DNA from 3 places in the Martinezella sp. CNPSo 3959 genome. Region 2 is predicted to be linked to each of the others. Evidence: riboswitches for the same ligand, from Rfam matches in the RefSeq annotation. Region 2 holds a riboswitch; each other region holds the start of a gene.
What was found. Region 2 has a riboswitch for cobalamin ahead of cobU (bifunctional adenosylcobinamide kinase/adenosylcobinamide-phosphate guanylyltransferase). Riboswitches for the same ligand answer to the same signal wherever they lie in the genome.

Region 1: linked by a shared signal. The riboswitch ahead of AC13RE_RS27635 (aromatic ring-hydroxylating oxygenase subunit alpha) and the one ahead of cobU (bifunctional adenosylcobinamide kinase/adenosylcobinamide-phosphate guanylyltransferase) in region 2 are both predicted to bind cobalamin.
Region 3: linked by a shared signal. The riboswitch ahead of AC13RE_RS20960 (ABC transporter substrate-binding protein) and the one ahead of cobU (bifunctional adenosylcobinamide kinase/adenosylcobinamide-phosphate guanylyltransferase) in region 2 are both predicted to bind cobalamin.

What each region holds. Positions count from the first base shown of each region.
Region 1 is NZ_JBXSOV010000021.1:32,781-36,907, reverse strand. It holds gene AC13RE_RS27645 (L-threonylcarbamoyladenylate synthase) at 1-765, opposite strand, end outside; gene AC13RE_RS27640 (DUF6656 family protein) at 825-1,442, opposite strand; cobalamin riboswitch at 1,792-1,995, shown strand; gene AC13RE_RS27635 (aromatic ring-hydroxylating oxygenase subunit alpha) at 2,093-3,337, shown strand; gene AC13RE_RS27630 (hybrid-cluster NAD(P)-dependent oxidoreductase) at 3,340-4,127, shown strand, end outside.
Region 2 is NZ_JBXSOV010000001.1:643,318-647,444, forward strand. It holds gene cobN (cobaltochelatase subunit CobN) at 1-275, opposite strand, end outside; gene cobW (cobalamin biosynthesis protein CobW) at 512-1,561, opposite strand; gene cobU (bifunctional adenosylcobinamide kinase/adenosylcobinamide-phosphate guanylyltransferase) at 1,567-2,091, opposite strand; cobalamin riboswitch at 2,233-2,631, opposite strand; gene AC13RE_RS03310 (chloride channel protein) at 2,812-4,127, shown strand, end outside.
Region 3 is NZ_JBXSOV010000011.1:23,230-27,356, forward strand. It holds gene AC13RE_RS20955 (GGDEF domain-containing protein) at 151-1,296, shown strand; cobalamin riboswitch at 1,377-1,632, shown strand; gene AC13RE_RS20960 (ABC transporter substrate-binding protein) at 1,798-2,814, shown strand; gene AC13RE_RS20965 (FecCD family ABC transporter permease) at 2,818-3,855, shown strand; gene AC13RE_RS20970 (ABC transporter ATP-binding protein) at 3,852-4,127, shown strand, end outside.

The DNA of each region.
Region 1 (4,127 bases), on a different contig from region 2:
CGTGCCGAAGCGAATCAGCGCCTCGCTTGCGGAAACCTCCGTGGCGTCGAGCCGCACCGCCGCTCCCGGCGCATAATGCGAAGCAAGCATGCCTGGCGCCTCGATGGCAGCGGAAGCCTTCTTCTTGCGCTTCAGTGCCTTACCGGCTACCCGCTCGATCTCGCTCGCCGCCAGCCCACCAGGTCGCAGCAGGCGCATCTCGCCATCCTCAACCTTGACGATCGTCGACTCCACGCCGACAACCGATGATCCGGCGTCGAGAATAAGAGAAATCCGCTCTCCAAGGTCGTCGTCCACATGATCTGCGCTGGTGGCGCTGATCTTGCCCGAGGTATTGGCGCTGGGTGCTGCAAGCGGTCGGTCGAAGGCGCGGATCAGCTCGCCGGCAAAGCCCTGCGGCACGCGGATGCCGACCGTGTCGAGGCCGGCGGTTGCCAGCGGATGGATGCCGCTATCGGGCTTGAGCGGCAGCACCAGCGTCAGCGGACCGGGCCAGAAGGCTTCGGCGAGCTTGCGCGAGATGGGGTCGAAGACCGCATAGCGCTCGGCCATGGCGAGGTCGCTCATATGGCAGATCAGCGGATTGAAGCGCGGCCGCCCCTTCGTCTCATAGATCCGGGTAATGGCGGCGGGATTGGTGGCATCGGCGGCAAGGCCATAGACCGTCTCCGTCGGCAGCCCGATCGGTAGACCCTCGGTGAGAGTCGCTGTCGCAACTTCGATCGCCGTTTGCGGATGTTCGAGAATGTCTATGTGTCGTGCCATGGCCTGCCTGCTTGCAGTTCAGGCCGTTTCTTATGCTCTTCGAGTTTTCGGATCAATCGTCAAAGCTGTCGAATGATGTCGCGGAGCTGCTCGTTGCGGGCGCCGAGGAGAAGAACATTGCGGATGGCGATCTGCGGATCGTGGGTGTGGAACAGTACGCCGTTGCCTCTGACGTCGCGGTTGATCGTCAGTTTCTTGTCTTCGGCCTCCTTGTCCGGATGGATGGCGACAGCGAAATACATCCGCGAATATTTGAGGCTGATGTCTTCGAAGAAGTTTTCCTCCTGGCCGATCCGGGCGAAGAAGTTGGCGATATAGAAAGCCCAGTTCACGTCCTCATAATGCGCGAATTGTGTCCGCGCCGCGGTAACGTGGCAATAGCCGAGATGCGGCGTGTCCTTCAGCGTGTGATGAAAGATGAGCTTCGGGAAGCGGATGGACCTATGGAAATTGTTGAGCCGGTCGTGGGTCTTCTCGCCGGCGTCCCTGAGCTTCAGCGCCGTGCGTTCGGCCACCTGTTCGTGGGTGAGGTATTCCCGCTCTTCCGCCAGCCAATGCGGCCTGCTGCGGTTGATGCGGCCGGTGCGCAGGAATTCGGTGTACCCCGTCGTCGATACCGGCTGCGCCGGTTCGGGCTCGGCGGGCTTCCCAGCGTCGAAATATCTGAGTTTGGCCATGCCGGATCTCGCTATAAAACTCTTTGGTGACATGATGAACCACGGAGCTTGAGCCGAGCTTGATCGCGCCGGATTGAAGGCGCCCCGATAGCGGCTCCGTTGGCGCTTTCTGCCGCCCAATTATTCCCCTGATTACCGGCCGTTCGCCGACCTGTCGCAATCAGGATAAAGCGTCATTGGTGGAATGGATATGCGATGCTTTGACCATCTCCGATGCATGCGCTCAAGCAATTGAATTACCTGTCAATATTCTCAGGATATGCAACCGTCTCATCGCCCTGTTTCGCCTGTCGTCAAATTCGAAGCCGATGTCGCATTGCAGCGCAGCGGCAGACGCGGCCGAGAGCTATGATGATATCAATCTCAAGGTGCCGTCTGCTAGGGAGACGGAGAATTGGGAAGCCGGTCAAAATCCGGCGCTGCCCCCGCAACGGTGGTGGAGTGAGGCATGGCGGATAAAGCCACTGGGCCGATTGGTCTGGGAAGGTGCCATGGGGTCCTGGCAACAGGGCCGCTCCAGAGCCCGGAAACCAGCCTTGGGCACATATGGTTTACTGACCGCGGCGGGCGGTCGGGGCATTGCTTTCGGCCGTCCCCAACGGCCTTGCATGTCCTCTGCTCGTCTTCCGGTATTGCGCAAGGATAGGCAAATGGATATCGGCAGCAAAGTTCTGCGGCAATTGAAGAACCACCGGGCAGGTTTGAGCCTGGAGCAACCCTTCTACACCGATCCGGATTACTTCAAGCTCGACATGGAGACGATCTACTATCGCGACTGGCTGTTCATCGGCCATGATTGCGAAGTGCCGCGGGCGGGCAATTACTTCACCGTCCAGATCGGCGATTATCCCGTCGTGATCGTCCGTGGTCGCGATCAGGTCATCCGCGCCTTCCACAATAGCTGCCGCCACCGCGGCTCGCGCGTCTGTACGACCGAGCGCGGATCGTCGGCAAAGCTCGTCTGCCCCTATCACCAATGGACCTACGAGCTTGACGGCTCCCTGCTCTTTGCCCGTCAGATGGCTGAGGATTTTGACAAGAGCCAGCATTCGCTGAAGCCGGTTCACTGCGAAAGCGTCGCTGGCTACATCTTCATCTGCCTGGCACAGAACGCTCCGGATTTCGCACCGGTTCGCGCCACGATCGAGCCCTACATGGCCCCGCATCATATCAGCGAAGCCAAGGTCGCCTTCCAGAGCACGATCATCGAAAAGGGCAACTGGAAGCTCGTCTGGGAAAACAACCGCGAATGCTACCATTGCGCGGCCAATCACCCCGAACTCTGCCGCACCTTCCCGGAAGCTCCGACGGTTACCGGCGTGCAGGGCGCGATGAGCGATCCCGTCATTACCGAGCACTGGGCGCGCTGCGAAGCCGCCGGCCTGCCGAGCGAATTCAAGATCTCTCCTGACGGACAGTTCCGCACCGCCCGTATGCCGTTGATCGAAGGCGCCGAAAGCTACACCATGTCCGGCCAGAACGCCGTCAGGCGGCCACTCTCGCCCGACGTTACGATCAATGGCATCGGCACCATGCTGCTCTTCCATTATCCGACGACATGGAACCACATCCTTGGCGACCACGCGATCTCCTTCCGCGTCCTGCCGATCAGCGCCGAGGAAACCGCCGTGACCACGAAGTGGCTCGTTCACAAGGATGCGGTCGAAGGTGTCGACTACAATCTCGAGGAACTGACACACGTCTGGACTGAAACCAACGACCAGGACCGCCGCATCGTTGAGGAAAATGCCTTCGGCATCCGCTCGCCGGCCTATGAGCCCGGTCCCTATTCGGAAATCCATGAAGGCGGCGTCATGCAGTTCGTCGAATGGTACACGACTTTCATGATCAACCGGCTGCAGGGCGACCAGGCCAAGCTGTCGGCGGTAGCCTGAGTATGAACATGGCCGTCTCCCATCCGCATCGACACCTCGACCAGATGCAGCCCTGGAACGACAGGCAGCATTTGCTTGAATGTCTCTCGGTCACGCCCGAAGCGCCCGACGTGATGACCTTCACCTTCGGGTCCGACAAGGACAACTGGTTCCGCTATCTGCCGGGCCAGTTCGTGACGCTGGAGCTGCCGACGGCTCCGGAGCCGGTCATGCGCACCTATACGCTATCATCCACGCCGTCGCGGCCCTTCTCTGTCGCCGTGACGGTGAAGGCGCAGAAAGATAGCATCGGCACGCGCTGGATGTTCGAGAACCTGAAGCCGGGTATGCGCATCAAGGCTTTCGGCCCGCTGGGCGATTTCAGCCACATCCGTCATCCGGGCGAGAAATATCTCTTCGTCTCGGCCGGCTCCGGCATCACGCCGATGATGTCGATGACGCGGTATATGTCGGACATAGCACCACTGTCTGACATTACTTTCGTTAATTGCTCGCGCAGCCCGACGGACATCATCTTCCGCTCCGAGCTCGAATATCTCGCCCGCTTCATGCCGAACCTCGATCTCGGCTTCATCGTCGAAGGCTGCGGCCGCACCGATCTCTGGTCGGGGCTGAAGGGCCGCATCGACAAGGCGAAGATCGGCCTGCTGGCGCCCGATTTCATGGATCGCACCATCTTCTGCTGCGGCCCGGAAGTCTTCATGGATGCCGTGCGCTCCATGCTGGAAGCGCACGGCTTCGACATGTCACGCTACCATCAGGAAAGCTTCCAGCCGGCCAATGCGGCGAC
Region 2 (4,127 bases):
TAATGGAAGTAACTCGCCCCTCCCAGCGCTCGCACGATGATGAGCTTCGCATGCCGCGCTGTCCTGTCGACATAGGTATCGACGGACATCGGATGCTTGAGGCTCATCAGGCTCGCAAGCCGAAGGGAACGGCCGCCCTCACCATGCGCTGCGGCAATCGCCGCAAGCTCGGTATCGGCAGCCGACAGAAAGAGGATATCACCGGGCGACTGCCCGAGATCGATCGCCTCCTCGCCGTCGTTGATCGTTCCCTTTTGAGCCAGGAGAAGGTGCATCAGGCGTCAGAGTATGCGGTGGCATACCCCCCTCTGTCACTTCGTGACATCTCCCCCACAAAGGGGGAGATTGTTTGGTGCCATGCCTCACCCCAACGACCATCCGAAGCCACTAAAACCTCGGTAGTCAGCCGTTTCGCAAAAACGTAGTCGCGAGCTCCCAATCTCCCCCCTAGTGGGGGAGATGTCCCGCAAGGGACAGAGGGGGGTGTTTCTGGACAAAGACACAGCATCGATCAAACCAGCGCTTCGATCGCTTTGCGCACGATCGTCTCATCCATCTCGTGCAGGCCGATCACGACAAGCCGGGTCGCGCGGGCTTCACCCGGCGTCCAGGCGCGATCGAAATAGGTGTCGATGCGGCTGCCAACAGCCTGAAGCTGCAGGCGCATGGGCTTGCCGGGGACATCGACGAAGCCTTTCAGGCGCAGCACGTCATGCTCGGCAATCACGCCCTTCAGCGCATCGACGAAGGCCGCCGGGTCGGCAATCGGGCCAAGCTCGACAACGAAGCTGTCGAACTCGTCGTGATCGTGCGGCGTGCCGTCTTCATGCTCCAGTTCATGATGGGATTTGCGGTTGACGATATCGTCTTCCGTGCCGATGCCGAGGCCGAGCAGGATGGCGGCCGGCACATCGCCGTTCTTCGCTTCGATAATCGTCGGCTTGCGTGCCGTGCGCGAGGCAACCTCGGCGCGGACGCGGCCGAGACCGTCGACATCGATCAGATCGGTCTTGTTGAGCACGATCAGATCGGCGCAGGTCAGCTGGTCCTCGAACAGTTCTTCGATCGGGCTTTCATGATCGAGCGAGTCGTCCTCGACGCGGGCGGCTTCGACAGCGTCATGATCGTCGGCAAAACGGCCGGCGGCAACGGCGGCACTATCGACGACGGTGATGACGCCATCGACGGTGACATGGGTGCGGATATCGGGCCAGTTGAAGGCAGCGACCAGCGGCTGCGGCAGCGCAAGGCCCGAGGTCTCGATGACGATGTGATCCGGGCGCGCATCGCGCTCCAGAAGCTTCGTCATGGTCGGAATGAAATCGTCGGCCACGGTGCAGCAGATGCAGCCATTGGTCAGCTCGATGATGTCGTCTTCGGTGCAGTTCTCCGCGCCGCAGCCCTTGAGCACGTCGCCATCGACGCCGAGATCGCCGAATTCGTTGATGATCAAAGCGATCTTCTTGCCGCCGGCATTCTGCAGGAGGTTGCGGATCATCGTCGTCTTTCCGGCTCCCAGGAAGCCGGTGATGACGGTAGCGGGAATCTTTTCCTGGTTCATATGCATCAACCCTTCATTTTCAGCGGTAGGCCCGCTGCGATAAAATAAACTTCGGCACTCGCCGCCCCGACCATCTGGTGCAGGCGGCCGGCATGATCGCGAAATTCGCGCGCCATGCGATTCTCCGGCACGATTCCCAAGCCTACCTCGTTGGAGACGAGAACAAGCCTTGATCGTGCGGTCGGCAGAAAGGCGGTCAGGGCGGCAAATTCCGCCGCCATGTCACGCTCGGCCATCATCAGATTGGTGACCCATAGCGTCAGGCAGTCGACAAGCACTGCCCGCCCCTCGGCGTCGACGGCGGCAAGCTGCCCGACAAGATCGATCGGCTCCTCATGCGTTTGCCATAGATCGCCGCGGTCGGCACGATGCTTCGCGATGCGCTCGCGCATCTCGTCGTCCCATGCCTGCCCTGTCGCCACATAGTGACGTTCAAGACCCGTGTCCGAGACCAGGGATTCGGCAAACCTGGATTTGCCGGAACGCGCGCCCCCAAGGACGAAGACTGCTCGGGAAGTCGAAGACGACATACGCTATGCCCGCTCCCAGGCGGAAGCGAGGGTCGGCAGCACATCGCTGGAACCGGAAAACGGGCGCCTACACGCCAAAAACTCGTCTTGCGCCATGACAACCTCCGTGCTGGCAGCGGAACTGACGTCCCAGAACAGGCTCTGTGCCCGGCACGCATGGCAGGTCTCCTGGCTCGCGGATAAGGCGCCGCGACGGGGGCGGACCGAAACCGGTCGCCCCCGATCGTGCGCCAGCGGATCTTTCTCGCCTTCCCGGCAATGCATCATGAAAAGGCGGACGATTCGTAGAATAAGAGGCGTCCAGCCCCGGTTGATCATGATGCCACGCCAGTGGCTTTTTCGACTTGAGCCTGTCCCGCCCCGTTCGCCCCATGCGAACCATCGATGGAATAGGTTTCAAACCGAACGAAAGACCCTGACCGCTCTACAGTCGCGGGGTCGGCTGTGATGAGAACGCCCGGATTGGGTCCGTCCCTCCACATTCCCTTTTCATCCCATGCGGCAGATCGCCGCTCAGGAACCATTCGTTATACCGGCAATGATTAGGCTTTCACTTACCTCAAGTCAATCAAGGGCATGGATGCGACCTGCGCCATCCTGATTACGAAATCGGCTGAAAATTCCCATAAAGCCAACGGCTTTTTTGCCGTATTTCTTTGATGTTAGGAGGTTATAGAGGGTAGGCTCTCGCATTCGAGTAAAACGTATCGTCCGTTTCCCATGTTGCAGAAATTCCAACCGCGACGCCTCGGCGTCTTCTCGGCTCTGTTCGATCTCGGTCGATTCAGGGCATTGCTGCGCCGTGGCGAATTGGGACTTGTCTTCGCCGGAGCGCTGGTGGGAATAGTATCCGGCTGTGCCGTAACGGCGATGAGCTATATCTCGCGCAAGTTTCACAGCGTCATCTACGGCATAACCGACTACGAACGCTTGAGTTCAGCGGCGATGGCAATTCAGGACAAATCCGTATTGTTCATCGCACCGATCGCGGGCGGCATCATTCTCGGCATACTGCTCTATATATTATCCCGCACACGCAAAAAGCCGATGGTCGACCCGATCGAAGCCAATGCACTGCATGGCGGCCGCATGTCGCTGACCGACAGCATCATCGTGGCCGTGCAAAACCTGATTTCCAATGGATTCGGCGCCTCTGTCGGGCTTGAAGCAGGTTACACGCAGCTCGCCGCGGGCATTGCCTCCAAGTTCGGCTACAAGATGCAGATGCGTCGCGCGGACCTGCGCATGCTCGTCGGCTGCGGCGCGGCCGGCGCCATCGCCGCAGCATTCAATGCTCCGCTCACCGGCGCCTTTTACGCCTTCGAGCTGATCATCGGCAGCTATTCGATCGTGACCCTGACACCCGTCGTCGTCTCGGCGCTGATATCGACCATGATCGCAAGACTGCTCGCCGGCGACGACTTCGCCATCGATATCGATCATTTCGGGGCGATCGTTCCGGCTGATTATCTTCCTGCCATCCTGCTGGGTGCCTTCTGCGCCGGTATCGGCATCCTGATCATGCAGGGCGTCGCATGGGTCGAGGAGCTGGCACGCAAAAGCTCGATCGCGCCGCCCTTCCGCCCTGCGCTTGGCGGCTTGGTGGTGGGAACATTGGCGCTGATCTCACCACAGGTTCTGTCTGCCGGCCATGGCGCCCTGCATCTCAATCTTTCGACCGATGTGACGCTGAGCGCACTTATCGGCGTCTTCATCCTGAAATCCCTGGCATCAGCAGTTTCGATCGGCTCCGGCTTCAGAGGCGGACTCTTCTTTGCCTCCCTGTTCATGGGCGCGCTGCTCGGCAAGATCTTCGCTTATTGCGCACCCTATTTCGATCACGCCACGCTGACGCCGGCCGTCTACGCAGTCGTCGGCATGAGCTCGCTTGCCGTCGCGATCATTGGCGGGCCGCTGACGATGACCTTCCTGGCGCTCGAAATCACCGGAGATTTCCCGATCACTGCTCTGGTTCTGGCGGCGGTCATCACCTCCTCGCTGGTGGTGCGCACGACCTTCGGCTACTCCTTCGCCAC
Region 3 (4,127 bases), on a different contig from region 2:
CCCCACCACCGCATTCGCGGATAAGGTTTCAGTCATAGGGCAGGCCTATCGCAAGCGCAATGCGTCAATTCGTGCCGCGATGCTGCCGATCGATGAGAGGCATATAAACTATTTTTAGAGATCGCATGGTATCTCGTAAGGACTTCGACCATGCCGCCGCAGCTCATCCATCGCGGCGCGCTGCGAAGACTGGGAATCGCCATGGAAGTCGAAGCACATCTGATCTCGCTAATACGTGTCCTCGGCCAGGTGGCGATTATTGTCTATGCCTATTCCTGGGTCATCCGTATCGTCGAGCGCGGCGCTTTGAAATCCGTGGCCGTCGGGCTGTTGTTCGGGCTGGTCGGCATCCTGTCCATGGGCGATCCCATCCAATGGATGCCAGGTGTGATCCAGGATGGCCGGTCGATCCTCCTTGTCCTTACGCCAATCTATGGCGGCCTTTTGGGAACCATTGTCGCTGCGGCAATGATGGCGCTGTTTCGGTACATGGTGGGCGGTATGGGCGCCGTGATCGGCGTTGCCGGCATCGTAATCGTTGCGACCGTGGGCTATGTACTCAGTCTGTTGCCACGGCAATGGACCGGCACGGGCTGGCGGCGATCGGCTCTGTTCGGTCTGGCGACCTGCTCATCCATTGTGGTTGTCTTCCTTTTGCCGTGGGCGGTTGCGCGTGCCCTTCTGATCTCGGCAACACTTCCGGTGACGATCGTCAATATCCTCGGTGTCATGCTGTTGTCGGATCTCTTGCAGCGGGAGCAATATCGCATCGGCATCCAGCGCGCGCTGGAGAATGAAGCGAGCCTCGATCCGCTGACAAAGCTTCCCAATCGCCGCGTACTGCAGCGTGAAGGTGATCGATGCACCAAGGAGGCCGGTATGCGGCGCATCCCCTTCTCGATCATCATGCTCGATATCGATCACTTCAAGAAGATCAACGACAGCTGGGGCCATGCCTTTGGCGACACCGTTCTGGCGCGGTTGGCTGATGTCATCAGGCAAACCGTGCGCAAGACCGACATTGCCGCCCGTTACGGCGGCGAGGAGATCGTCGTGCTGCTGCCCAACACCGATACGCGGGCTGCGGCTGCTGTCGCGGAGAAAATTCGCAAGGACATCGAGGGCACAACCCTGATGTTCGAGCAGGAAGCCGTCCATGTCACAGTCAGCATCGGGATTGCTTGCTCCCTCGAACCGACGACGGATTTCAAACATGTGCTTGAGGCCGCCGACAAGGCACTTTATCGCGCGAAGGCGGGCGGTAGAAATCGCGTGGAACTGGCGGAGGCCGCATAGGCTGGCGGTCATTCCTTCCGCAATGAGCACCGCGCTTCCGCATTTCCTATCCAAGCATCCTTGACGGAACGGGGCAGTCCGGAATAACTGGACGTGACGGTTCCCCAAGGAAGACTCCGCGGGGATTAATAGGGAACACGGTGAGGATGACCCAAGCGGGACCTAGACCGTGGCTGCCCCCGCAACTGTAAGCGGATTGCCGATCATCCGGGAATGACCAGCCTGCTGGTTCTTTCCTGAGGCTTTGAGCCGCGCCACTGCAAGCATGCTTGCGGGAAGGCCGATGATCGTCAGAGATCCGCAAGCCAGGAGACCTGCCGTCGATCACGATCCAATCAGCCGGGCGGGGATGCCCGGAAAGGACAGAGAATGATTGACCTGCGCCTTCGACATTATCCGACATCTATCGGCCTTGATTGGGATCTCCGCAGCCGGCGGCCGTCTTTCTCAGCGCGATCGCGCTGACGCCGCCCCGTTTCCTTAATCCTATCGAGATCTTTCATGCGCCATTTTTTGACGACCATTGCATTTGCACTTGGGCTGACTGGGTTTGCCGGCTCCGGCTTTGCCGCCACCCAATATCCTCTCACCATCAATAATTGCGGGCAGCAGGTCACTTTTGAAAAGGCTCCGGCCAAGATCGTTTCGATCGGCCAGGGCATGACTGAAATCCTCTTTTCGCTCGGCCTTGCCGACAAGATTGCCGGAACGGCGGTCTGGGTCGGCCCGGTTCCGCCGCAATATGCCGAGGCGAACAGCAAGATCCCGCGGCTTGCCGATAACGATCCGAGCTTCGAATCCGTCGTTGGCAAGGCCCCGGATCTCGTCGCGGCCGAATTCGAATGGCACGTCGGCGCGCAGGGTACCGTCGGCAAGCGCCAGCAATTTTCCGAGCTCGGCATCAATACCTATCTTGCACCGACCGATTGTGTTGCCAAGGTCAACGCCGATGGCGGCGACGGCGTGCGCAAAGAACTTTTCACGATGGATCTGGTCTATCAGGAAATCGCCGAGCTCTCGCAGATCTTCGACGTTAGGGATCGTGGCGATGCCCTGATCGCGGATCTGAAAAAGCGCGAGGCGGATGCAGTCGCTTCGATTGCCGCTGCCAAGGCCAAGGATCTTCCGATCGTGTTCTGGTTCTCCAGCAAGGAGGTCAATGGCGATGCCTATATCGCCGGCAAGAACAGCGCGCCAGCCTATATCCTGAAGACGCTCGGCGCCAGAAATGTGGTGACGACGGAAGAGGAATGGCCGATGGTCGGGTGGGAGACTATTGCGCAGGCCAATCCAGCCGTGATCGTCATAGCCACCATGGATCGCCGCCGCTATGCGGCCGACGATCCGAAGGTCAAGGTCGATTTCCTCGAAAAAGATCCCGTCACCAGCCAGCTCGACGCCGTCAAGAACAAGCGTTTTGTCATGATGGATGCGCAGTCGATGAACCCGACCATCCGCACCATCGACGGCATTGAAGTATTGGCCAAGGGCATCAAGTCCTTCGGCTTGGCGCAGTAAGATATGGGTCTCGCCGCAAAACGCAGGACATGGTGGGCGCTCTTGGCGCTCGCCATGGCTGCCGCCATTCTTCTGGCCTTCATGATCAGTCTCGCCGTATCGATCGGCGAGATTTCGATCCCCCTGTCGACGACCGTAAAGGCCGTTTCGAACCGATTGTTCGGAACGAGCTTCGAACTCAGCCGGATCCATCAGGGGATCGTCTGGGACTATCGCCTGAGCCGCGCGCTCGTTGCTGCAAGCACCGGTGCGTCGCTTGCCTTGAGCGGGGTGGTCTTGCAGGCGTTGCTGCGCAATCCGCTCGCCGAACCCTTTGTGCTCGGCATTTCCGCCGGTGCCTCCACCGGGGCGGTCTGCATCATGATCCTCGGTCTTGGCTACGGCATTCTCGGCCTTTCTGGCGGCGCCTTCCTCGGCGCAGTTGCAGCCTTTCTTTTCGTCGGCCTGCTTGCTGCCGGGGTTGGCGGCACGAGCGAGCGCATCATTCTATGCGGCGTCGCTGGTTCGCAGCTTTTCAACGCGCTCACCTCCTATATCGTCACCACCTCGGCCAATGCGGAGCAGGCGAGGGGCGTCATGTTCTGGCTGCTCGGCTCCATGAGCGGCGTGCGCTGGCCGGACGTTTATCTTTCCGGGCCGGTCGCCATCATCGGCTTTGCCGTCTGCATGGCGCATGTCCGCGTGCTCGATGCCTTTATCTTCGGCACGGATGCTGCCGCATCGCTTGGCATTGCGGTCAAGCGCGCCCAAGTCGTTCTGCTGGGCGTGACGGCTTTCATGACGGCAGCGGTCGTCAGTATCGTCGGCTCCATCGGTTTTGTCGGGCTCGTCATTCCGCATGCGGCCCGCTTTGTCGTCGGGCCGAGCCATGACCGACTTTTGCCGGCAGCGGCTCTGGCCGGCGCCATCTTCATGGTCGCGGCCGATATCATCTCGCGGGTCATCATTCCCCAGCAGATTCTGCCGATTGGCGTCGTCACGGCCTTGTTCGGGGCTCCGGCCTTCGCCCTCATTCTCTATCGCGCCCGGAGGACGGCATGAGCATCGCTGTGGACACGGTAACCTTTGCAGCCGGCAATAGCCTCATCGTCAACGGCGTCAGCCTGACGGTGGAAAAAGGCAAGGTGCTCGGGCTCCTTGGGCCGAACGGCTCGGGAAAATCCAGCCTGCTCAGGCTGATCTGCCGGCTGCGGAAGGTCAAAAGCGGGGTCATCCGGCTCGGCGGCAGCGATATTGCCTCGATCTCGCGGAGCGATATTGCCCGTCGCATCGCGCTCGTCGAGCAGCAGGCGACGACCGATACGCAGGTCACA